2 regions of the Mycobacterium haemophilum DSM 44634 genome follow, and region 2 is predicted to be linked to the other one. Evidence: riboswitches for the same ligand, from Rfam matches in the RefSeq annotation. Region 2 holds a riboswitch; the other holds the start of a gene.
What was found. A riboswitch is a leader RNA that binds a small molecule or an ion and turns the genes downstream of it on or off. The one in region 2 is predicted to bind cobalamin.
Positions count from the first base shown of each region.

Region 1: it holds a riboswitch for cobalamin, as region 2 does, so the genes downstream of both, B586_RS03900 (PPE family protein) here and metE (5-methyltetrahydropteroyltriglutamate--homocysteine S-methyltransferase) in region 2, are expected to answer to the same signal.

Region 1 is NZ_CP011883.2:802,256-813,904, reverse strand. It holds gene B586_RS03910 (bifunctional adenosylcobinamide kinase/adenosylcobinamide-phosphate guanylyltransferase) at 389-913, opposite strand; gene B586_RS03905 (cobyric acid synthase) at 953-2,437, opposite strand; gene B586_RS22670 (PPW family C-terminal domain-containing PPE protein) at 2,448-2,792, opposite strand; gene B586_RS03900 (PPE family protein) at 2,789-4,057, opposite strand; cobalamin riboswitch at 4,170-4,358, opposite strand; gene B586_RS03895 (ABC transporter substrate-binding protein) at 4,380-5,579, shown strand; gene B586_RS03890 (FecCD family ABC transporter permease) at 5,603-6,652, shown strand; gene B586_RS19835 (ABC transporter ATP-binding protein) at 6,649-8,244, shown strand; gene B586_RS03880 (ABC transporter ATP-binding protein) at 8,304-9,014, shown strand; gene B586_RS03875 (ABC transporter permease) at 9,011-9,829, shown strand; gene B586_RS03870 (CoA-acylating methylmalonate-semialdehyde dehydrogenase) at 9,909-11,429, shown strand; gene B586_RS03865 (acyl-CoA dehydrogenase family protein) at 11,443-11,649, shown strand, end outside.
Region 2 is NZ_CP011883.2:3,216,007-3,227,655, forward strand. It holds gene B586_RS14990 (CPBP family intramembrane glutamic endopeptidase) at 1-722, opposite strand, end outside; gene B586_RS21460 (hypothetical protein) at 756-974, shown strand; gene B586_RS15000 (type III polyketide synthase) at 1,288-2,355, shown strand; gene B586_RS15005 (isoprenylcysteine carboxyl methyltransferase family protein) at 2,360-2,860, shown strand; gene B586_RS15010 (NAD(P)/FAD-dependent oxidoreductase) at 2,857-3,876, shown strand; gene B586_RS15015 (PPE domain-containing protein) at 4,139-4,402, shown strand; gene B586_RS22820 (PPE domain-containing protein) at 4,389-4,559, shown strand; gene B586_RS15020 (HNH endonuclease signature motif containing protein) at 4,621-6,009, opposite strand; partial or broken gene B586_RS15025 (cytochrome P450) at 6,118-6,552, opposite strand; gene B586_RS20360 (PPE family protein) at 6,631-7,116, shown strand; cobalamin riboswitch at 7,972-8,210, shown strand; gene metE (5-methyltetrahydropteroyltriglutamate--homocysteine S-methyltransferase) at 8,356-10,626, shown strand; gene B586_RS15040 (DUF3556 domain-containing protein) at 10,623-11,649, opposite strand, start outside.

The DNA of each region.
Region 1 (11,649 bases), 1.8 Mb from region 2:
CGTTCTCCCGGAAACTCCAGAACCTGAATTAAGTACCGTGATCTGCGTGCAAAATCGTTGCGCTACTGCGGCTTCAGTGCACGACGGCCACGTCGAACGCATTGCTGACGGGTGTCATCAATGACATCTGCGTCAATAAACAAGGGGCCGGCACAATCCCGTCTCGGTGGCGACGCCGGCCACCGATTCACCCCACCGCGGCAGCTGAAACTATTTGCCGACGCACTATCGCCAGACACATTTGCCGGGGCATGCGGCCCGATAACCGCTTTGCCCAACGCACAACAAATTCGCAGCGTCCGGCCGATCCCATTGTGGCGGATATCCATCTGTGGTTCGCACCACAGCAGTCGGCGCCGTGCTGCTGCACCACGTCGGTAGCCGACCCTTAAAGCTTGAGCACCCGTCCGGCGATGACCAGATGTACCTCGTCGCAGACGGCCGCCACGCGTTGGTTGATCGCGCCGAGCAGATCCCGAAACAGCACACCCGAACGATGGGCAGGCACCACACCGAGGCCGACCTCATTCGTCACCACGACCGCATCGGGCAATCCGATCAACGCCCCACACAGCCCGTCGAGTCGCGCCTCAACCGCAACGTAGACGTCAGCGGTCGTACCATCCCACAGCGCTTCGCGATCCATGAGAGCCGTCAGCCAACTGCCCACACAGTCCACCAGGACGGGACACCGCGCCTCGGACAAAACCGTTGCGACGTCAGCGGTTTCCACCGTCCGCCAGGTCGGTGGGCGACGAGCCCGATGCAGCGCGACGCGATAATCCCAGTCGGGATCGCTGCGATCGGCGAGGCGGCCAGGAGCGACATAAACAACGTCTGCGGCATCGGCCAACAGCGCTTCAGCGTGCGTGGACTTTCCCGAGCGGACGCCGCCAGTAACCAAAATCCGCACCGCGTCATGGTAAACGGCGCGTTCGCTCGCACTGGCTCGTCACGGCGCCCCAGGCGGAAGAAAGGGCAACGCCGGCGGGCAACCGTGCCGAGCCAGGTTCAACAGCGCATCGACATTAAGGTGGCGTTCGACCAGATCGCCGAGCAGGTCGAGGCGGCGCTCGCGTGCGGCCGGGAAACACACGCCCGACGAAGCGAGTCCGAGCGTCTCGCGCAGGAAAGCCGCACGCAGCGCGTCACTTTCCAACGAGCCGTGCCACATCGTGCCGAACACCTGTCCGTTGCGCGCGCCGCCGAGGAACTCCTCGGCCCCGTCACCGCGGGTAATCCTGCCGTGATGAATCTCGTACCCCGAGGCAGGCACTCCCAGCCCCTGGCCTCGCGGTAGCCGCAGCACCTTCTCGGCGGCGAACGTGGTCTCCACGTCGAGTAAACCCATGCCGTCGACCTCGGCCGCCGACCCTACCGGGCCTTCGATGCCACACGGGTCGCGAATCACCCGGCCCAGCATCTGGAATCCACCGCAAATACCGAGCAGTGGCTTCCCCGCCGCGGCATGCGCCAGCACCGCACGATCTATGCCACGCGCCCGAAGCCAAGCCAGATCGGCGACCGTGGCCCGGGTGCCTGGCAGCACGATCAGGTCGGCATCGCCCAGCGCGCGAGCATCGGAGGCGAACACGATATCCAGGTCAGGTTCTAGACCCAGGGCGTCCACGTCAGTGAAGTTGCTGATCCGGGGAAGTCGCACAATCACCACTCGGCGGGCCCCAGCGCCCCCGGCACGCCGGCCCGCCACGTCGACGGCATCCTCTGAGTCCAGCCACAGGTCGGGATGCCACGGCAGGGTGCCGTACACGCTGCGCCCGGTGAGCCCTTCCAGGTCACGTAGCCCTGGCGCCAGCAGGTCGAGGTCGCCGCGGAACTTATTGACCACAAATCCCGCGACCAACGCCTGGTCCTCGGCGGACAGCACCGCGACGGTGCCAAGGAACGCAGCGAACACCCCGCCGCGGTCGATGTCACCGACGACGATGGTCGGCAACCCCGCATGACGGGCAAGCCCCATATTGACGTAATCACCAGCGCGCAGGTTGATTTCAGCCGGGCTGCCGGCGCCCTCCGCGATCACGATGTCGTAGCGGGCCGCGAGGTCGTCGAAGGCGTGGTGTGCCGCCTCGGCCAGAGCGCGCCGCCCCTCAAGCCAGTTCGACGACGCCACCTCGCCCCAGGGTCTGCCCAGCAACACCACATGGCTGCGGTGGTCACTGTCCGGCTTGAGCAAGACCGGATTCATGGCCGGCTCAGGTGTCGCCCGGGCCGCGAGCGCCTGCACCCACTGCGCCCGACCGATTTCCACGCCCGCGCCGCCCGGGCCATCGCAGACCATCGAGTTGTTGGACATGTTCTGCGCCTTGAAAGGCGCCACCCGCACGCCGCGCCGAGCCAACGCGCGGCACAGCCCCGTGGTCACGACACTCTTGCCAGCGTCACTCGTCGTACCGGCGACCAGCAGACCCGACATCAGCCGTTCCTTAACAGAAAGTTGCGTCGGTGGCCCAGGTTCTCGGCAACATGGGCGCGCGTGGGCTGCCGCCGAACGTACCGTTGGGCAAAGTGACCAATCCTGCGGCTGGTCCGGGATTGGCCTGCTGGGCGGTTCCGGCCAATCCCAGGGTTCCGGCTCCTTGATCCGATGCGGTCGCGAAGCGCCGCCGCCGCGATGGAGATTGTTCCCGGGGCGTGGTCGCGACCGCGGGCGCCTCGGTGTCCTCGGGCGCCGGCGCCTGCCGTCGGGTGCTGGTGCCCGCCGCCCTCCTGGCGGTCGACGGCAGGCCACCCGCCAGGTACCCGAAGCTTTCCGTGCCCGCACCGGTCACCGGCGGTGGTGCGGGAGTCGGCGGCGGCCAGGCGTGACGACCGGCGCTCCCGCGGCCGCGGGAGCCGGCGCCGGGGTCAGAGCTGGGCTCGGCGTCGGAGGCGGGACGACCGGGGCAACCGCTGCTGCGACGGGCGGGGCGACCGGCAGCGCGGCTGGCGCCACGCCGACCAGGCCCGCCAGCCCCGACAACCCCGCGAAACTGCCTGCTGCACCCGCGGTGGCGACCGCCAACGGAGCGGTCAACAGCGGCAAAACAGCCGGGAGCAGCGCAAGTGACTGTTCAATCAGGGTCTTAACCAACGCGATGGTATCGGTGATGATCGTGCCAATGGCTTCGATGGTGGTGAACAGCAGGGTGAAACCGATCGTCGCCGGATTGCCCGACGCAAACGCCGCTGCAAGATCGGCCCCGATAAAGGCGAAGGTCTGGGACAGATAGCCGACATATGAACCGATGTCCATCGGGGTGCCGAGGGCGAACGCGATGTTGAACGGGCTGAGGAAGCTCAACGGATTGCCGAGCGAAGGCAGCCACGGATCAAATCCGGAAAACATCGCTTGGAAGAAAGGGGTGTTCGTCAGCGAGGTGATGAGCGGTTGAACCACATTGTTGTAGAAGTCGGTGTAGCCGATCCGCTGCAACCATTGCAACCATCGTTGAACCTCGGGGGGCTGGGCGGGGGCTGCCGGCGACGGCTGGTCGGTATCGGCCGCCGGCGCGTCGGTTTCCATGATCTGGGGCGCGGCGATGGTCTCCGGCGCGGAATCCACCGCCAGCGTTGAGACCGCCTGATAGGTGCCCATCGCGGTGGCGGCCTCGATCCACATCCGCACGTAGTCGGTTTCGTTACGCGCGATCGGGATGGTGTTGATACCGAAGAAGTTCGTGACCACCAACACCGTGTGGGCGGTGCGGTTGGCGGCTAGCTCAGCCAAGGTCGGCATCACCGCCAGGGCGGTGGTGTAGGCGGTGGCCGCGGTTTCGTGTTGGACGGCCATCACCGCGCTGTCGACGCTGGCTTGCATCAGCCACCCCAGATACGGCAGATAGGCGATCACGTACGCCTCGGCGGCCGAGCCGTCCCAGGCGCCAACCTGTACCACCACCAACAGCGCGACCAGCTCGTCGGCCGTCTCGGCGTACACGATGCTCAACGAGCGCCACGCTGCGGCCGCCACCAGCAGCGGACCGGGCCCCGGGCCGCTGCGCAGCTGCGCCGAGTGCACCTCCGGCGGTGACGCCATCCAGATCGGCGTGCTCATCGCGAGCCACCCGCGAACGGGTGCGATTCAATGCTCGGGGCGGCGGCCGGGCCGCCGGATAGCAGTTGCAGCGTCATGGCGAGGCAGCTCTCTCGGGGTGCACCGCCCCGGGTTGGCAGGACACGATGACGCGAGTCTCCTGGCTCTCGGATCGCCGCTTGCCTCGCCTTCCAGCCCGTTCAACTGATTGGGCCGTGGCCTACGAGGGTCGCTCCCCGATTACAGTGGCGGGACCGCGCCGGCTTTGCACCGGCTTCCTGCATCGTCATCGCCTTTACGAGCAATAGTGTGCCATGGACCCGATGGAGTGTGACCGACCCCGATGCCACGTCCCCCCTGGGCGGCCCTCACCGTGGCCACCAGCCTGACGCTCGCCGTGGCCGGCTGCGCGAGCCCCGCTGGCCCGTCTGACACCAACGCCGCGCCCGATGCCGGCTGCCTGACTGACTTCAGCCCGGACACCGACTACTTCCCCGATAAGGTGACGGTCACCGACGCCACGAATTTCACCATCAGCTACCACAACAGTTACCAAATCCTGACGGTCAAGCACCCGTATCCGGGCGGTTCACCCGAGTCGTATGTGCTGGTGCGCTGCGGCGCACCGGCCCCGAAGCTAACCGGCGACCTGGCGCACGCACAACAGATCACGGTGCCGGTCACCAGGCTGTATTCGGCGTCGACCACCCATCTGGGGATGATCACCGAACTAGAGCAGACCGACGTGCTCGCCGGTGTCGCCGAGACCGCCAACGTCGTCAACCCGCAGCTCCGCCGACGCGTGACCGCCGGGAAGATCGCCGAGTATGCGCCGGGTCAGCAGGTCAACGTGGAGGCGGTGATCGCCGGCCACCCCGATGTGTTGGTAACCCAGGGCGTCGACGATCCGAGTTATGCCAAGCTGCGTGACGCCGGCGTCGACGTGGTTGCCGACGCCGAATGGCTAGAGGCCACCCCGTTGGGTCGCGCGGAATGGGTGAAGGTGTTCGCCGCGTTGACCGGCACCGAGAAGAAAGCCGCCGAACTCTACAACCAACTGCGGGGCGACTACCACACGATGGCGAACAAAACCGCCAAGATGCAGCCCACCCAGGTGCTGCCCGGAACCCTGTCTCAGGGCGCCTGGTCAGTGCCGGCGGGCGGTGACTATGCCGGCCGGCTGATCGTCGACGCCGGCGGTAGCTATCCGTGGGCCGATTACCAGCGCACCGGAAACCTGCAGCTGAGCTTCGAATCGGTCTACGCCGAAGCCGGGCAGGCGCCGGTGTGTCTGGTCACTAGTGACTGGAAAACCCTCGACGAAGCGCTGGCGGCCGACAACCGCTACGGCGAGCTGGCTGCGGTGCGCACCGGCCAAGTCTGGTCAGCGACCAAGGCGATCGGCCCCGGCGGCGGTAACGACTATTGGGAGCGCGGTGTGGCGCGCCCTGATCTGGTGCTCGGAGATCTGGTGGCGATCCTGCATCCCGAACTCGCCGCCAACCACCCGTTCGAGTTCTACCGGCAGGTGCCCCGCCGGTGACCGCGACCACACCGGCGACGACCATGCCGCTCCGGCTGAGCCGGGCGGCGGCTGTGCTGACGCTGCTGGCGGTAACTGTGGTGCTCCTGGCCGTGCTGGCGCTTGCGGTTGGGCCGGTGCGGGTGCCGCTGCCCGACACGATCCGGGTCCTGGTCGGCGCGCAACCGTCGGACCCACGCTGGCAGGTCGTCGTGGCCAACATGCGCCTGCCGCGGGTGCTGACCGCGATCGCTGCCGGAAGCGCCCTGGCGGTGGCGGGGCTGCAAATGCAGACGTTGTTTCGCAATACCCTGGCGGACCCGTATGTGCTGGGTGTGTGCTCCGGTGCATGCTTGGGCGTCGCTGTAGCGGTGATCGTGGGTGCCGGCTCGGGTGCCGGCTTCATCGCGGGGCTGGCCGGAGCCGGTCGGGCCGGCACGGTGGTGGCGGCGGTAGTGGGGGCCGCCCTCGTGCTGGCGGTGGTCCTGACGCTTGCTCACTGGGTGCGTTCGGCGGCGACGCTGCTGCTGATCGGCGTGATGGTGGGCGCGGCCGGTACCGCGGCCACCAGCGTGCTGGTCGTCTACGCCGATCCGCGGCGCATCCAGCAGTATCTGCTGTGGGGACTGGGTAGCTTCGCCGGCACCAGCTGGTCTGACCTGCGGCTGCTGCTGCCGCTAACCGCGTCGGGGTTGGTCGCGGCAGCGCTGACCATCCGTCCTCTTAACGCCCTGTTGCTCGGCGAGGGGTATGCCCGCACGATGGGCATCGATGTGCGGCGGGCCCGGGTGATTACCGTGGCCTCCGGGTCGCTGTTGGCCGGTGTGACGACCGCCTTCTGCGGGCCGATCGCGTTTGTCGGGCTCGTGGTACCGCATGTGTCGCGGATCGCGTTGGGCACCTCCGATCACCGCGTCGTACTTCCCGGAGTGGTGCTGATGGGTGCGGCCGTGGCGCTGGGCTGCGCGGTCGTCACCCAACTTCCGGGAACCGCCGCGGCGCTGCCGGTTAACGCGATTACCGCGCTGATCGGGGCACCAATCGTCGTGGCTGTGCTGATGGGCAGCCGCCGCGGCTGGGGAATGCAGCGATGAGCGCCAGGACGGCGGTCGAGTTGCGTGACCTGGCTATCGGCTACCGCCGCCGCCGGCGCGGCACCACCAGCATCGCCGCGGGCCTACACGCGCTCGCGCACCGCGGCGAGCTCACCGCGCTGCTAGGCCCGAACGGCTGCGGCAAGTCCACGCTGATCCGCACCCTCTGCGCGCTGCAACCCGCGTTGGGCGGCCACATCGTCGTTGACGGAACGGATCTGGCCCGGCTCGCGCCCGGCGAACTGGCCCGACGAGTGGCGGTCGTGCTCACCGACCGGATCGACCCCGGCCTGCTCTCAGCGCGAGAACTTGTTGGCCTGGGACGCATCCCGCACCTGGGCTATCGCGCCCGGCTGACGTCGGCCGACCACGCCGTCGTCGACTGGGCGCTGAGTGCGGTGGAAGCCCAACACTTGGCCGCGCGGCCCGCCGCGGAACTCTCCGACGGGGAACTTCAGCGGGTGCTCACCGCCCGCGCTCTCGCGCAGCAGCCCTGTTTGCTGGTGCTCGACGAGCCGACGGCCTTCCTGGACGTGTCATCCCGCGCCGGCTTGGTCGAGATGTTGCGCACCCTGGCCCGCGAACATGACCTTGCGATCGTCATGTCAACGCACGAGCTCGAACTCGCGCTGCGCGTCGCTGACCGGGTGTGGTTGTTCGATGCCGACGGCGGGCTGCGCGACGCGATACCCGAAGAACTCATGCTCGCTGGACACGTCGGTGCTCTGTTCGACCGCGACACACTGCGGTTCGATCCCGCCGTCGGAGCGTTCGTGTTCCGAGGCCCAACCGGGAGAAGCGCACGCGTCGAGGCAGCTGATCCGCTACGCGCAGCGCTACAGCGCGTGCTCAGCAGAGAAGGCTGGAGCATCCGCGAACCTGCCGAGATCATGCTCACCGCAACAGATTCCGATACGATCACACTGCACACCGACGCCCACAGTGCGACACCGGCCACACTGAGCACCCTGCCAGCGCTGCTGCGCAGCCTGCCAGACAGCAATCGCAATTGCATACCGACGGCGGAGGCCGCCGCGGTGCTGCACGAATTATCAGACGTGGGACCATCTTTCGCTATCGGGACCGGGACGATCGCGCAGGACGGCTGGTGGCCCGTGCAACAGCTCTACACCGACACGACGCTGCTGGACGGCATCATCACCAGCGTACAGGCCCGCAGCGACGCCCCAGACCGTCGAGTTGCGGTCTCAACGTTCGTTCTCGGCTTCGCTGCGCGGCTCTGGTCGATCGGGGTCGGAGCCCTGGCCGGGTACCAACTCGTCCCGGACTTGGCTGCCGACCAGCTGATGTTTCGGGAAGATGGCGGGCAGATCCTGCTGCACATCGAGCACCCGGTCGCCTGGCGTGGCGATGACCTGGAGTCCATGCTGGCCAATGTGGTCCTCGAGTCGCATATCACGCCGCTCACCGCGGCGGTGCGCCAGCTGGCGCCGATCTCGGAAAAACTGTTGCGCGGCAATGCGGCGTCCGCGCTGCTCGGCGCCGCCCGAATGTTCGACCGCCGGCACGGCGATGTCACGCCCGGCCCCGCATGGCAGCTGGCCGTCCGCTTGGCGCGAGCGTGCGGCTAGCTTCACGTTCGGGCGCGAGCGTGCGGCCAGCTTCACGTTCGCCGGCACGCAGAGAACAACTGGGAGGTGTCGTGGCAGCAGACTCGGTGTTCGACTTCGTCGATGTGGTTGTTGAGCGGGATCAGGTGCGCGCGTTGGACGGGTTCACTGCCGCCGTTCCCGGGCAGGGCGTGACGGCGGTGTTCGGACCGTCGGGATCAGGCAAGTCGACCCTACTACGGTTGTGCAATCGACTAGAGGTGCCGACTAGCGGTCGAGTGTCGTTCTGCAGCAAAGACATCGGCGACGTCGACCCACTGTGGCTGCGACGCCGGGTGGGTATCTGCTTCCAGCGCCCCACACCATTTCCTGGCACCGTGGCCGACAACCTTCGAGTCGCCGATCCCGCTGCGTCCGACTCGCGGATGCGCGAAACGCTGGCGCGGGTGGGTCTCATCGGATCAGGGTCCGGATCATGGTTGGACCGCGATGCCAGCGCGCTGTCGGGCGGCGAGGCGCAACGCATGTGCTTGGCCCGCACCCTGATGGCGCAACCGCAAGTGCTGCTGCTCGATGAACCCACCTCCGCCGTTGACGCCGAGGCGGCCGAGGTGATCGAGCGCGCGGTGCGCGAACTGGCCGAGGTCGACAAGATTCCGGCTCTCTGGGTCACCCACGACCCGGCACAGGTGGAGCGGGCCGCCGACCGCGTCTTGCGGATCGAGCGGGGCCGCTGCCTCGGACTTGGTCCAGTGACTCGTGAGCACGGCGACGGGCAGGTGACGCAGTGAGCGGCGAGGTCGGGTGGCTTGGGCTGGCGACATCGCTGGCGTTGGTGGCGTTTGCCGCGGCAGTCTCCCGGTGGCAGCGGTTGGGGATGGAGCGGCAGGTGGTGTGGGCGGCAGCGCGCGCGCTGGCGCAGTTGCTGCTCGTCGGGGGCGCCTTGACATTGTTGTTTGCGCCTGGCCGCTCGCTGTGGTGGTCGTGGGCGTGGACTGCCGCCATGGTCGGTTATGCCGGAGATGTCGCCCGTCGACGCGCACCGGAAGTTCCTCGGCTGGCGCCGTTGGCCATCGTCGCGCTCGCCGCGGCGGCGGTAGTCACGCTGGGCGTGCTGTTCGGGCTCCGCGTGTTCCCACTGCAGGCCCGAACCTTGGTGCCGATCGCCGGGATGATGATTGGCAATTCGATGACCGCCATCGTGCTGGTGGCTCGGCGTCTGCTCGACGAACTGCGCGACAAACGTGACGAGGTCGAAGCCCGGCTCGCCCTCGGCCAACCGTCCCGCCTGGCCGCTACCCCCTACCTGCGCGTCGCCTTGCGGTCGGCGATTTCCCCGCAGATCGAAACCACCAAAGCCACCGGACTGGTGTTCCTCCCCGGTGCCATGACCGGACTCATCCTCGCCGGTGTACCCCCGGTGCAGGCTGTGCTGGTCCAGGCGGTGGTGATGTTCCTCATCCTTGGCTCGGTCACGGCGACCACCGTCGTGGTCGCTCTGGGCCTGGTCCGCCTGGTGTTTACCCGTGACCACCGACTGCGGCCGCTCGGTCAACGGCTCGACGCCTCCGCTGCCGGCGGCCGGGCGCACCGAACCAAGCCATGACCCTGCTTGCACCTGCCGCCCGGCAGTTACTAGGATATGCAAGTATCACGTCGTTACTTCCGCACACTTGAGGGCACTCATGACCACACTGATTCCGCATTTCATCGATGGACAGCGCACCGCCGGCCAGTCCACCCGCACCGGTGACGTCTTCAACCCCAGCACCGGCCAGGTCCAAGCCAAGGTAGCGATGGCCGGCAAGGCCGACGTCGACGCCGCGGTGACATCGGCCGCCCAGGCCCAAAAGTGCTGGGCCGCGTGGAATCCACAGCGGCGCGCTCGGGTGCTGATGCGATTCGTTGAACTGGTCAACGACAATGGCGACGAGCTGGCCGAGTTACTGTCCCTCGAGCACGGCAAGACACTGGCCGATGCCCGTGGCGACATCCAGCGCGGTATCGAAGTGATCGAGTTCTGCATCGGGATCCCGCACCTGCTTAAGGGAGAGTTCAGCGATAACGCTGGTCCGGGTATCGACGTCTATTCGCTGCGCCAGCCCCTGGGCGTGGTCGCGGGTATCACCCCGTTCAACTTCCCGGCGATGATCCCGTTGTGGAAGGCCGGTCCCGCCCTGGCGTGCGGAAATGCGTTCATTCTCAAGCCAAGCGAGCGCGACCCGTCGGTCCCGCTGCGATTGGCCGAGCTGTTCATCGAGGCGGGCCTGCCCCCCGGTGTGTTTCAGGTCGTGCACGGCGACAAGGAAGCCGTCGACGCCATCCTGAACCACCCCGACATCAAGGCGGTCGGTTTCGTCGGCAGCTCCGATATCGCCCAGTACATCTACGCGGGCGCCGCGGCGACCGGTAAGCGGTCGCAGTGCTTCGGCGGCGCCAAGAACCACATGATCGTGATGCCGGACGCGGACCTGGATCAGGCCGTCGATGCGCTAATCGGTGCCGGATACGGCAGCGCCGGCGAACGTTGTATGGCGATCAGCGTCGCGGTGCCAGTCGGCGAGCAGACAGCGGAACGGTTGCGCGCCAGGCTTATTGAGCGAATCAACAATTTGCGGGTGGGGCACAGCCTGGACCCGAAAGCCGACTACGGTCCGTTGGTCACCGAGGCCGCGTTGACCCGAGTGCGTGACTACATCGATCAGGGTGTGGCCGCCGGCGCCGAAATTGTCGTCGACGGCCGTCAACGCTCCAGCGACGACCTGACCTTTGGCGAATCGAAGCTAGACGGCGGCTTTTTCATCGGGCCGACACTGTTCGACCATGTCACCCCAGACATGTCGATCTACACCGACGAGATCTTCGGGCCCGTGCTGTGCATGGTGCGAGCCCACGATTACGAAGAAGCATTGCGGCTGCCCTCGGAGCACGAATACGGCAACGGCGTGGCGGTCTTCACCCGCGACGGCGACACCGCCCGTGATTTCGTGTCCCGGGTGCAGGTGGGCATGGTCGGTGTCAACGTGCCGATCCCGGTCCCGGTGGCCTATCACAGCTTCGGCGGCTGGAAGCGTTCTGGCTTCGGCGACCTCAACCAGCACGGGCAGGCGTCGATCCAGTTCTACACCAAGGTCAAGACCGTCACATCGCGGTGGCCCTCGGGCATCAAGGACGGCGCCGAATTCGCAATCCCAACAATGGATTAAGGCCGGCAGCCGCATGCAGTTCCTTTCCCTGAACGATGACGAGCGGGTGATCACCGAGACGGCAGCCGCGTTCGCCGCCAAGCGCCTAGCCCCACACGCCCTGGAATGGGATGCCACCAAGCATTTTCCGGTGGATGTGTTACGTGAAGCCGCCCAGCTCGGCATGGCGGCGATCTACTGTCGCGACGATGTCGGCGGCAGCGGGCTACGTCGACTCGAC
Region 2 (11,649 bases):
TAGACGGCGAACAACGGGGGAAGCGTGAGAACCATGATCAGGCCCCACACGACGTGGGTCAGGATCGATGCCAGCACCCCACCGGTCGCTCGGCGCTCCAACGCGCATACGGTCCCGAGAACGATCGCCGCACCGGTGAGCATCAGGTTCCCACCGGCCATGATCGCGGCGGCGTACAGGACGGTCGAAATCGGCACCGGCCGGTGGCGGCCCAGCGCGGTATAGAGCGCGCCGCGGAAAAACAGCTCCTCGGCGACAGCGTTGACCACGGTGATCAGCACGATCAGCAAAAACGATCCGTGGTCGGCGAACTGCAGCACGCGGGTGATCAAGCCCGAAACACCCGGAGCTTGCTTGCCGACCAGCCCGCCCAGCAGGAAAATGCCGCCGAGCAGTAGACCGATGGTCGTCCCCGTGATGACCGGACGCTGGTTGCGGCCGCGCCAGCAGATGCCGCCGAGATGCAGCGGCCCCGAGACGACCGCACCGGTGATCCACACAACCGCGAGGATCAATGTCAGCCAATAGAAGCTCGACTCACCCGGTGCGCGTCGCAGCGACAACCCCAACACCGCCGCGCCAACCACTAATGTAACGCCGACGACGATGCGTCGTCGGCGTACGACTGAGGGTGGTTCATGGTGTGGCACAGCGATATTGGTGATCGCGCGACGCAGCTCAGCGCGCATGTCGGTCCGGGAGGAAGTGCTGGGCTGATTCATGCAGGATGTACTTTCGGAATCAAGGTGATCAGGATGACGAGGCCGGTACGCAGCGCACCGGTGATCGGGCCGGAGACGATGTTCACCAGCCCCACTGCGAGCCGCCGAATGCGCAGCGCGTTCGGCGAGGCGGTCAAGATCGGACAGCGCGTCGTTATTGGACACCAATCCACCCAGGTAGATGACCCGTGGTGTCTGCTGCAAGGGAAGACGGCGCCCGCGCCAACGCCGGATCAGACGCGTCAGAAATGACCGGTGCGACACGGTTGGACCAGTCGAAATGCTTGAGAAGACCCGGGTTTCGGGTGGCTGCCAGCACCTGGCGGCGGCTCGCAAACAGCGCCGCGACCAGGCGCGAACTCACATTGCCGGTAGCACCGGTCAGCAGAATCCGCACAGCATCCAACCTAATCGGAAGATCCGCAGTCGAATAGAGCAAATCGCTGGGGCGTGTCGGCTCAGTGCGTTGAGGCGCGGTGGGCGGTGGCCAACACGCCAACCGTTTGAACCCTTCCAGCGGTACCAACGTGACTTCCTGTATAAATCAGACCACAGGGGGGGTTCAATGCGCCTAGCTTTGAAAACACCAACAGCCGTCGCAGATCCGTCGATTGCGGGTGTTGCCGTGAAATTCCCACCAAACCGGTACACGCAGGACGAAGCCATCAGTGCACTGACCGAGTTCGCCGGTCCGGAATTTCGCCGCTTTGCTCTCAGCAGCGGGGTCGAGTTTCGAAACACCGCGCTGCCGCTGTCGCGGTACGGCCAGCTGAGCAGCTTTACCGAGGCGAACGATGCCTTCCTCGAAATCGCCCTCGATCTGGCCGAACAGGCGCTGCTCGCGGCGCTTGACCAGGCCAAGGTCCGGCCGTCGGAGATCGATATCGTCTTTTCGACAACGGTTACCGGGCTTACTGTTCCGTCGTTGGAAGGGCGGCTAGCCACGCGGGTCGGACTGCGCCAAGATGTCAAACGTGTGCCCCTGTTTGGTTTGGGCTGTGTCGCTGGCGCAGCCGGGCTGGCGCGTGTCCATGACTACCTGCGCGGCTTCCCCGACCAGGTGGCCGCCTTGCTAGCGGTCGAGCTGTGCTCGCTGACCGTTCAGCGCGACGACCATTCGATGGCCAATCTCGTCGCCTCCAGCCTTTTTGGTGACGGCGCCGGCGTCGTCGTCGCTGCCGGAGCCGACCGGGCACCGAACGGACCAAAGCTGCTGGCTACCCGCAGCCGGACCTACCCGGACACCGAAGACGTGTTGGGCTGGGACATCGGCAGCAACGGGTTTCAGATCGTCCTGTCCGTCGAGGTCTCGACCATCGTCGAGAAATACCTGGGCGACGACGTCCGCAGCTTCCTTGCCGACCACGGGCTGACCACAGCGGACGTCTCAACGTGGCTGTTGCACGCCGCCGGCCCCAAGGTGATCGACGCGGTCGAAGATGTGCTGGATCTGCCGGCAGATGCCCTCGACCGCACCAGGAACTCATTGCGTGACAACGGAAACCTGTCGTCGGTCTCGGTACTTGACATCCTCAACAGCACCGTGGCCGACCCACCGCCGCCGGGTTCGATCGGGCTGATGATCGCCATGGGCCCGGGCTTCTCCGCCGAACTGGTCCTGCTCCGCTGGTAACGCTATGTATTACTTGCTGATCCTGGCGGTAGGTGTCGAACGGCTGGTCGAACTGATCGTGGCCAAGCGAAACGCGCGATGGGCCTTTGCCAACGGCGGCAAGGAGTTTGGACACTCGCACTATCCGGTGATGGTCGGCCTGCACACTGCCCTGCTGCTCGGTTGCATCGTCGAACCGTGGGCCCTGCACCGGCCGTTCATCGGCTGGCTGGGCTGGCCAATGCTCGGAGTCGCAGGGCTCAGCCAGGTGCTGCGCTGGTGGTGCATCACGACGCTGGGCCGACGGTGGAACACTCGGGTGATCGTGTTACCGGATGCTCCGTTGGTACGACTCGGGCCCTACCGATGGCTGCACCATCCGAACTATGTTGCAGTGGTGGCCGAGGGTTTGGCGTTGCCGCTAATGCACACCGCGTGGCTGACGGCGCTCGGTTTCACCCTGGCTAACGCGTTGTTGTTGAGCGTGCGAATTCGGGTGGAGAACTCCGCGTTGGGCTACACATGACGACCACCTATGACACCGACCTGCTGATCGTTGGCGGCGGCCCCGGAGGCCTCGCCACCGCGTTACACGCTCGCAGCCAAGGGCTTTCGGTGATCGTGGCCGAGCCGCGTGAGGATCCCATCGACAAGGCCTGCGGCGAGGGGCTGATGCCCGGCGGCCTGGCCGAACTGACGTCGCTCGGCGTCGAACCGGCCGGCATCCCGCTGCACGGGATCGCCTATTTGAGCGACCATCGCCGGGTGCAGGCACGGTTTCACACCGGGCCGGGGCGGGGTGTGCGGCGCACTACGTTGCACGCCGCGCTGGCAGCACGCGCCAAAGAGCAAGATACGGAATGGATCCGAGCGCGAGTAACCGCTGTCCAGCAAGACGCGCATGGTGTGACGGCCGCGGGTGTCCGCGCCAAATGGTTGGTGGCGGCCGACGGACTACATTCCACGGTACGACGTGCCGTCGGAATCAGCGCAACACCCGGAACGCCGCGGCGCTACGGCGTGCGCTGGCATTACCGGGTACCGGCGTGGTCGGAATTCGTCGAAGTGCATTGGTCCCGTTGGGGTGAGGCGTACGTGACGCCGGTCGAGCCGGACCTCGTCGGCGTCGCGATCTTGTCCCGCAGCAAACCGGAGCTTGCCTGGTTCCCATGGCTGGCAAGCCATCTGCGCAATGCCAGCCGCGGGCCGGCACGCGGCAGCGGCCCGATGCGACAGGTTGTCTCGCGTCGCGTCGCCGGACGGGTCCTGTTGGTGGGCGACGCGGCCGGATATGAGGACGCCCTGACAGGTGAGGGCGTCAGCCTCGCCGTTAAGCAAGCCGGTGCCGCGGTCCACGCCATCGTCGATGATGCACCGTCGTCGTATGAGGCTGCGTGGCATCGGGTTACCCGCGATTACCGGTTGCTTACCCGCGCGTTAGTGGTAGCCACCACACCACGCGCGACGCGCCGTGCCCTAGTCCCAGCATGTGCGTTACTGCCCGGCGTGTTTGGCCAGGCGGTGAACATCCTGGGGCACTGAGGTGCCCAGCGAGAAGCGCGATGCGCGTTTGCGCAACGCCCCCGCGGTGGCCTTGGGCCTGCGCAGCAGGCGATCCAGATTCGCGGTGTCACGGACCCGAGCGTCGAGGAGATTGTCACCCCGGTAATTTATGACTAGCTTGCCGGCTCCATATCGAACGCCACAGATAAGTTTTCAATCGCCGAGGTTACCAACGCCGCACAGATATAGCTGCAGACGACACCAGCACGGCAGATATCGGTACCAACCGATAAGGAACACGATGCTGGCCGCCGCCCGCAACTGGTCTCAATTGGCGAGTGACCTGGGTGCAGCAACGGAGAATATCGGTGCAGTGCTCGAGGCGCTGACGGAGGTGTGGCAGGGCCCGGCGGCGATACGGATGGCCGAGGCCGCCCTGTCGTATCGGGCTTGGCTGGTGGAGGTCTCAAATCTTGCCGAGGCGACAGCCAAGCTGACCAGGCGCACGCGCGTGCCTATCAGACGGCACATTTTCTATAGTGCCCTCAGCGGTGATCGCCGATAACGTTGCCAAAAGAGCGTGGCTGATCCAGACGAACCTACTCGGAAACAACGCTCCAACGATCGCGGCCTTGGATGCCAAATATATGCGGTACTGGGCCCAGAATGCCCGGGCGATGAACGTCTATGCAGGTGAAGCATTGGATGAATGTCGCTGCTGACCCCGTTTGCGGAGGCGCCGCAGATCACTAACGAGCCCGGGTTGGCACAGGGGGGCCACGCCTAGTCGCCTTCGTCGTCGTCCCTATCGTCGTCTCCGGTGCGGAGGAGTTTTTCGGGGTGCCAGAAGGTGTTGGTGCGGGGTTGGCCGTGGTCGAGGTGTGGGGGCGGGATCCACTCGGTGTCGCCGTGGGTGTTTTTGCGGGTGGTCCAGCCGCCGGGTTGCAGGAGGCGGTGTTGGGGGCCGCAGCCGAAGGTGAGGTTGTTGATGTCGGTACTGCGGCATTGAGCGTAATCGGTGACATGATGCACTTCGCAGTAGTACCCAGGCACCGTGCAGCCGGGCGCGGAGCAGCCACGTTCCTTGGCGTACAACACGATTCGCTGCCCGGGAGAGGCGAGCCGTTTGGTGTGGTAGAGCGCCAGCGCCTTGCCTTTGTCGAAAATCGCCAGATAGTGCCGGGCATGCCGCGCTAGGCGGATCACATCACTCATCGGCAGAATGCTGCCACCGCCGGTGAGGCCCGTGCCGGCGGTGGCCTCGAGCTCGGCCAGGGTGGTGGACACGATGATGGAGGCCGGTAGCCCATTGTGCTGACCCAGCTTTCCCGACGCCAGCAGGGCGCGCAACGCGGCAGTGAGGGCGTCATAGTTGCGTTGGGCGGGGCTGCGGGTATCCCGCTCGATCGCGTCTTGGCTGGGTGCGCCGTCCACACATGCGGTGTCATCGGTGGGGTTACACATGCCGGGCGCGGCCAGTTTGGCCAGCACAGCCTCCAGCGTGGCGCGGGCCTCGGGGGTCAGCCAGCCGTGCAGCGCCGTCATGCCGTCGGTCTGCTGGTTGCCTAAGGTTACGCCGCGCCGCCGGCCGCGGTCGGTGTCGCTGTAGGTGCCGTCGGGATTGAGGCAGTCGGCGAGCCGATCGGCCAGCCCGGCCAATTGTTCGGGCCGAAACTGGGAGCCCAGTTTCGCAAGATGCGCTTCGGCGTGTTCGCGGGTTGCCGTATCGACCCAGCCGGGCAACCCGTGGCAGAACTTCCGAATCACCGCCACCTGACCGGCGCCGAGCTTCCCGGCGCGTTGTGCTGCGGCGGTCGCGGCCAAGACGGGTGGCAACGGTTCACCGGTCAAGCCCCGACGCGGCCCCAGATCGGCGGCCTCCCGGATACGCTTGGCGGCCTCGGCGCGGCTGATCAGCGTCCACTCAGCAATCGCATGCGAAAGCGTGCCGCCCAACTCTTCGGGGGTCGCTTGGCGGGCAAGCTGATTGATCATCGGGTGTTCGACGGCAGGTATCCTGCGGCGCACCCGCTCACAGCGCTCCAACAACACCAACCACTCCCGGGCGCACAGCGCATCAAAATCCAGCGCGGCCACACCATCAACCGCAGCATCCAACGCATCAAAGGCCGCCGTGATCGCCTCCCGATCCACGACCGCGCCACAACCCATGCCCCCGAAACTATCGGAGGCCACCGACAGAATCCCCGCCCGTGACCACTGATACCGAAGTGACACAAGTGATTTCATTCTGTGTCCGATGGACACGTCGGTGAGCGTTCAGCCGATCGAGGTAAATCCCATGTGCAGCTCGGTGAGCCCGCACAGCTGCCAGGTCGCGTCATAGTTGCCGCGACGGGCGTCCGGTGGGCCGTGCATCACCTCGAGAATGGCGATGTCTGACATCCGATCGAGGATGCGGTAAAGCGAAATTCGCCCCTCTGCTCGAGCCAGCGGCGCACCGGGGCAGGAACGGTTGCCCCGCCCAAACGCTACATGTTCGCGAACGTTGGCGCGGTCAACGCGAAACTCGTTGGGTTGCTGAAATTTACGCGCATCCCGGTTGCTCGCGCCGGGCAGCAGCAGCATCACCGTGCTTCCGGGCGGAATCTGCACGTCACCGATCGACGTCGAGGTGCGTGCCATGCGGAAGTGGCACTTGACCGGGCTTTCGGTCCGCAGTATCTCCTCAGCAAAGCCCGGTGTTCGGCCGCGTCCTCTCGGAACAGCAGGTTCAGCGCCACCCGCATCTCTCCGTCACAATGTGGAACGGCCGGAGTACCAACTCGATGTGTGCCGCCTACACTGTGTGAAACTGGATGTTCGCTGAGATTGAGTCGGTTAATCGAGCCGTTCGAGCAAGCTCTCCATAGTCTGGAAGAGCAGTGGTCAGGCACGTCAGCGATACGGATGACCGAGGTGGCCGTGAAGTTTCGCGATTGGCTGGATACCCTCATCCGCCAGATCCTTGCGACTCACGAACAGATCGAGTGCCTCGTGGACGCCTTTTCGTGTGCGCGTGAGATGACGGTGCATCCGGAAAGGATGTACCGCAACCGTACGGCGAAGGTGCAGCAGATATTGACGAACGTGGCCGGGCAAAACGCTGCGGACATCGCCGACCTTGAGGACCAATACAGCAAGTACTGCGCCAAGAACCAAGAAGCGATGATGACTTATGCCGCTCAGGTGTCCGATGAGTTGTCGAAGCTGCCTTCGTGGGAGCCGCCGCCGATCGCCAGCGCGGCCGGGTTGTTCAAGGACGCCGCCACGGTCTAGTGGTCCAGCAACAATGCCATGCTCAACCAAGCCGACCAAGCGAGGAGCAACACGACACCAGCGACCAGGACAGCGTTGGCGCGTCTACGGCGCCTATCTTGGGCACGAGGCCGGGACCGACCAGCCCCGTGAATTGGTCCGTGCGAGCTGCACCCGTATCGTAGGTCGAATGTGCGTCGGCAAATTGGTCGACGACTGCGGTCCGGTGAGGCAGTCGCTGACGTTGCCCTTAAGACGGAGATCGCCTTAGCTTCGACGTTTCATGTCATTGGGTTTTGACTGCGGGTAATGCACGGAAGTTCCTGTCCTGCAGGGGATTCTTGGACTGCTGAAATCTCAAGATCTGCGCGTTGGAAGACACTCTGTCTGTCGGTCGGTCGCCAGGCTGCGTCCAGCGCTGTCGAGAGCGGTGCCATGGTGGTCAAGGCGGGCTCGCCATGACCCTGGCAAGATGCTGCTCGATGTGGTGTATCGCGGTCGCCCTCGGTGGTGACTGTTTGCCCGATGCGGCCACAGTCCGTGCGCAGCGCGACTGCACCACAACACGACAGCACCGGCGATCATCGCCAACACGCCTAACAACAACGACGAGATCGCCGAATCACTCAGCGCCGTAATCGAACTCGACAACGCAGACCCTGCCAATAACATGCAGCGCCAGTAAACCCTTGCTTCGGCCGAAGCATTGTTGTATCGCCCGAAGCGCCGTTCTTCCCGTACCCGTAAGCCAAGGCGGCCGCGAATGCCCATCTACGCGCCAGCGAACTAAAGTGGACCATAGCTGCGGCACTAGACGGTGACTCGACCATCTGTCGAACCATCGATTTCGCACGCCAAGCGCGCAGGGTAGCCTGGATGATGCAGCTGGTCTGCTGTCGCCGCACCACGCGGCGCCAGCATCGAGTGATGTTAGCGAAGCATCGCGAGAGGGAACCCGGTGAGAATCCGGGACTGTCCCGCAGCGGTATGCAGGAACGACCGCCGTCTAGAAGCACTGGTCTTAGGAAATCCGAGACTGGGAAGCGACGGCCTTTAGGAGCACCTACCGGTGCGCGCCTGCGAGTCCGAAGACCTGCCGGCTGTGTCGGGCGCGCCGCGTCCGACGGCTCACCGCCTCGTGGAATGGGCGTTTGGCCGGAGCCGTTAGCGGTAGTACCTCTAAATAGATTAGGTGCTGCCGCATCGGATCGGCTGTGCGTCCGCTGGCGGTGACCACCCTGCTAATTAAAGGACGAACTCGTGACCGCTCAACCATTCACCGCAACAGTTACTGGCTCCCCACGCATCGGTCCGCGCCGCGAACTCAAACGAGCGACCGAGGGCTATTGGGCCCGACGTATCAGCAGATCAGAACTAGAGTCCATTGCCGCGTCGTTGCGCCGCGACATGTGGTCGGACTTGGCCGCCGCCGGCCTGGACTCGGTACCGGTGAACACCTTCTCCTACTACGACCAGATGCTCGACACCGCGGTCATGCTGGGCGCGCTGCCGGCCCGGGCAACAAAAGTCCCCGACGACCTGGATCGGTACTTCGCGCTCGCGCGCGGCAACGACGACATCGAGCCGCTGGAGATGACGAAGTGGTTCGACACCAACTACCACTACCTGGTTCCCGAGATCGAGCCCGCGACCACGTTCACACTGAACCCGGACAAGGTGCTTTCTGAGCTGAAAGAAGCACTTGCGCAAGGGATTCCGGCCCGCCCGGTCGTTATCGGGCCGGTCACCTTTCTGTTGCTGAGCAAGGGCATCAATGGCGGGGGCGCACCGGTCGAGCGGCTGCAGGAGCTGGTGGGAATCTACTCCGAGCTGCTGTCGCTACTCGCCGAGAATGGCGCGCAATGGGTGCAATTCGATGAGCCGGCGCTGGTGGCTGATCTGTCCCCCGATGCGCCGGCCTTGGCGGAGGCGGTGTACAACGCGCTCGGCTCAGTGAGCAACCGACCCGCCATCTACGTAGCCACTTACTTCGGTGATCCCGGTGCTTCCTTGGCGGGGCTGGCCCGCACACCCATCGAGGCGATTGGCATCGACCTGGTCGCCGGTGCGCAGACCGCGGTGGCCGCCGTGCCCGAGCTGTCTACCAAGACTCTGGTCGCCGGCATCGTCGACGGACGCAATATCTGGCGCACCGACCTGGAATCTGCGTTGGGCAAGCTGGCGACCCTGCTGGGTTCGGCAGCCACCGTTACTGTTTCGACGTCGTGCTCCACGCTGCACGTGCCGTATTCGCTGGAACTAGAAACCGACCTGGACGACAACTTGCGCAGCTGGCTGGCGTTCGGTGCGGAAAAGGTGGCCGAAGTCGTCGTGCTGGCACGCGCACTTCGCGACGGGCGCGACGCGGTCGCCGATGAAATCGCGGCGTCCAATGCCGCCGTTGCCTCGCGGCGCAGCGATCCGCGGCTGCACAACGGGCAGGTCCGTGCGCGTATCGACTCGATCGTCTCGTCCGGTGCGCACCGCGGCGAGGCCGCGCAGCGCCGCGCCAGCCAGGACGCGCGCCTACACCTGCCGCCGCTGCCGACCACGACGATCGGCTCCTACCCGCAGACATCGACGATCCGCAAGGCGCGCGCGGCGCTGCGGGCCGCTGAGATCGACGAGGCCGAGTACATCAGCAGGATGAAAAAAGAAGTCGCCGAAGTCATTAAGCTGCAGGAGCAACTCGGGCTCGATGTACTGGTCCATGGCGAGCCGGAGCGCAACGACATGGTGCAGTACTTCGCCGAGCAGCTGGAGGGCTTCGTCGCCACACAGCACGGCTGGGTGCAGTCCTACGGCAGCCGTTGCGTACGTCCGCCGATCCTCTACGGCGACGTGTCCCGGCCCCACCCGATGACAATCGAGTGGATCACCTACGCACAGTCCCTGACCGACAAACCGGTGAAGGGCATGTTGACCGGACCGGTCACGATCTTGGCCTGGTCGTTCGTTCGCGACGACCAGCCGCTGGCCGACACCGCGAACCAAGTGGCACTGGCGATTCGCGATGAGACCGTGGATCTACAGTCCGCCGGGATCGCGATCATCCAGGTCGACGAGCCCGCCCTACGTGAGCTGCTGCCACTGCGCCGCGCTGATCAAGACCAGTACTTACGTTGGGCGGTAAGGGCTTTCCGCCTAGCGACCTCGGGGGTTGCCGACTCGACGCAGATCCACACTCATCTGTGCTACTCAGAGTTCGGCGAGGTGATTGGAGCTATCGCCGACCTGGACGCCGACGTCACATCCATCGAGGCGGCGCGCTCACACATGGAGGTATTGGACGACCTGAACGCGGTCGGCTTCGCCAACAGCGTAGGCCCGGGCGTCTATGACATCCACTCGCCGCGGGTACCAAGCACCGACGAGATGGCCAAGTCGCTGCACGCAGCATTGAAAGCTATACCGATGCAACGACTTTGGGTTAACCCTGACTGCGGGCTGAAGACCCGATCGGTCGAAGAGGTGGGCGCGTCGCTGCAGAACATGGTTGCGGCAGCGCACCAGGTGCGGGCCGGGGCCTAAGTCACCTCGGACTCGTCGGCTGGCTCGGACAGCACCTGGACCGGCACATCGTCGGCCCAGGGCTGCCGAGTCACCATGTCGGCCACCCTGACCACACCGCGCTCGAATTCGCCTGTCGCCGCGTCCACCAGCCGGTACGCCTGGGTTTGTTTGTGGATCGGCTGCGCGTCGAGTAGCACGATACGCACCTCGCCGGGTGCGAAGTGGCAGCGCTGCTGCATCGCGGTGATCAGTTGCTCGTTGTGCATGTGGCCGTCGCCAAAATTCCACCCGACGGCGGTACTGCAGATCCGTTCTCCGTCGGTGATGACATAGTCATCTTCGTTGTGGCCAGCCATCGCCCGATGCGCCAGGGTGAACAGCGCCCTGCCGTGGGTGTTCATGGCGCGGAACGCATATCCGAGGTACATCGGAATTTGCGCCCGCTCCTTGCCGTAAAAGCGCTCCAGCTGAGCCTGCGGCATGCTCGCGATCGCCACGATGCCCCTCTTGATCTTCTCGTCGGCCGAGGGTTTAACGCACCACAGCGTGGTGTCCCAGTTGCCGGCGTAATAGCGCATGCCGGCCAGAAACGAGATCTTGCGCGGGAACACGTTACCCGCGACGACGATTCCCGCGACCAGAGCGATCAGAATCGCCACCGGCACCGGATTTCTCAGGTCACTCAGACCCAGCTGAGCATGGCCGACAAAGAGCGACAGCACACCGAAGATCATGAAGACATTCCACTCCAGCGGCACGCCCATCGGGATCGCCGTCAGGATCCCCAGGTGGAAGCACACCATTACCGTCGCGGCCACCACGGTTGGCCAGCCACCGTGAGCGAAAAACAGCACAATAGGCACACACATCTCGATGAACGTGCTGACGTAGGCGAAGATCCGTGACAATCGTCCGGGCCGCAGGTCGTCGGGAAACCTCTCGAAGAACATCCGTTTGACAAACCGCGGCCGCAGCAGCGGGTTGTTAGACATCATCGTCGAGATCACGAACGGGAAGTGCCGGTTGAGCTTTGACGTCGCT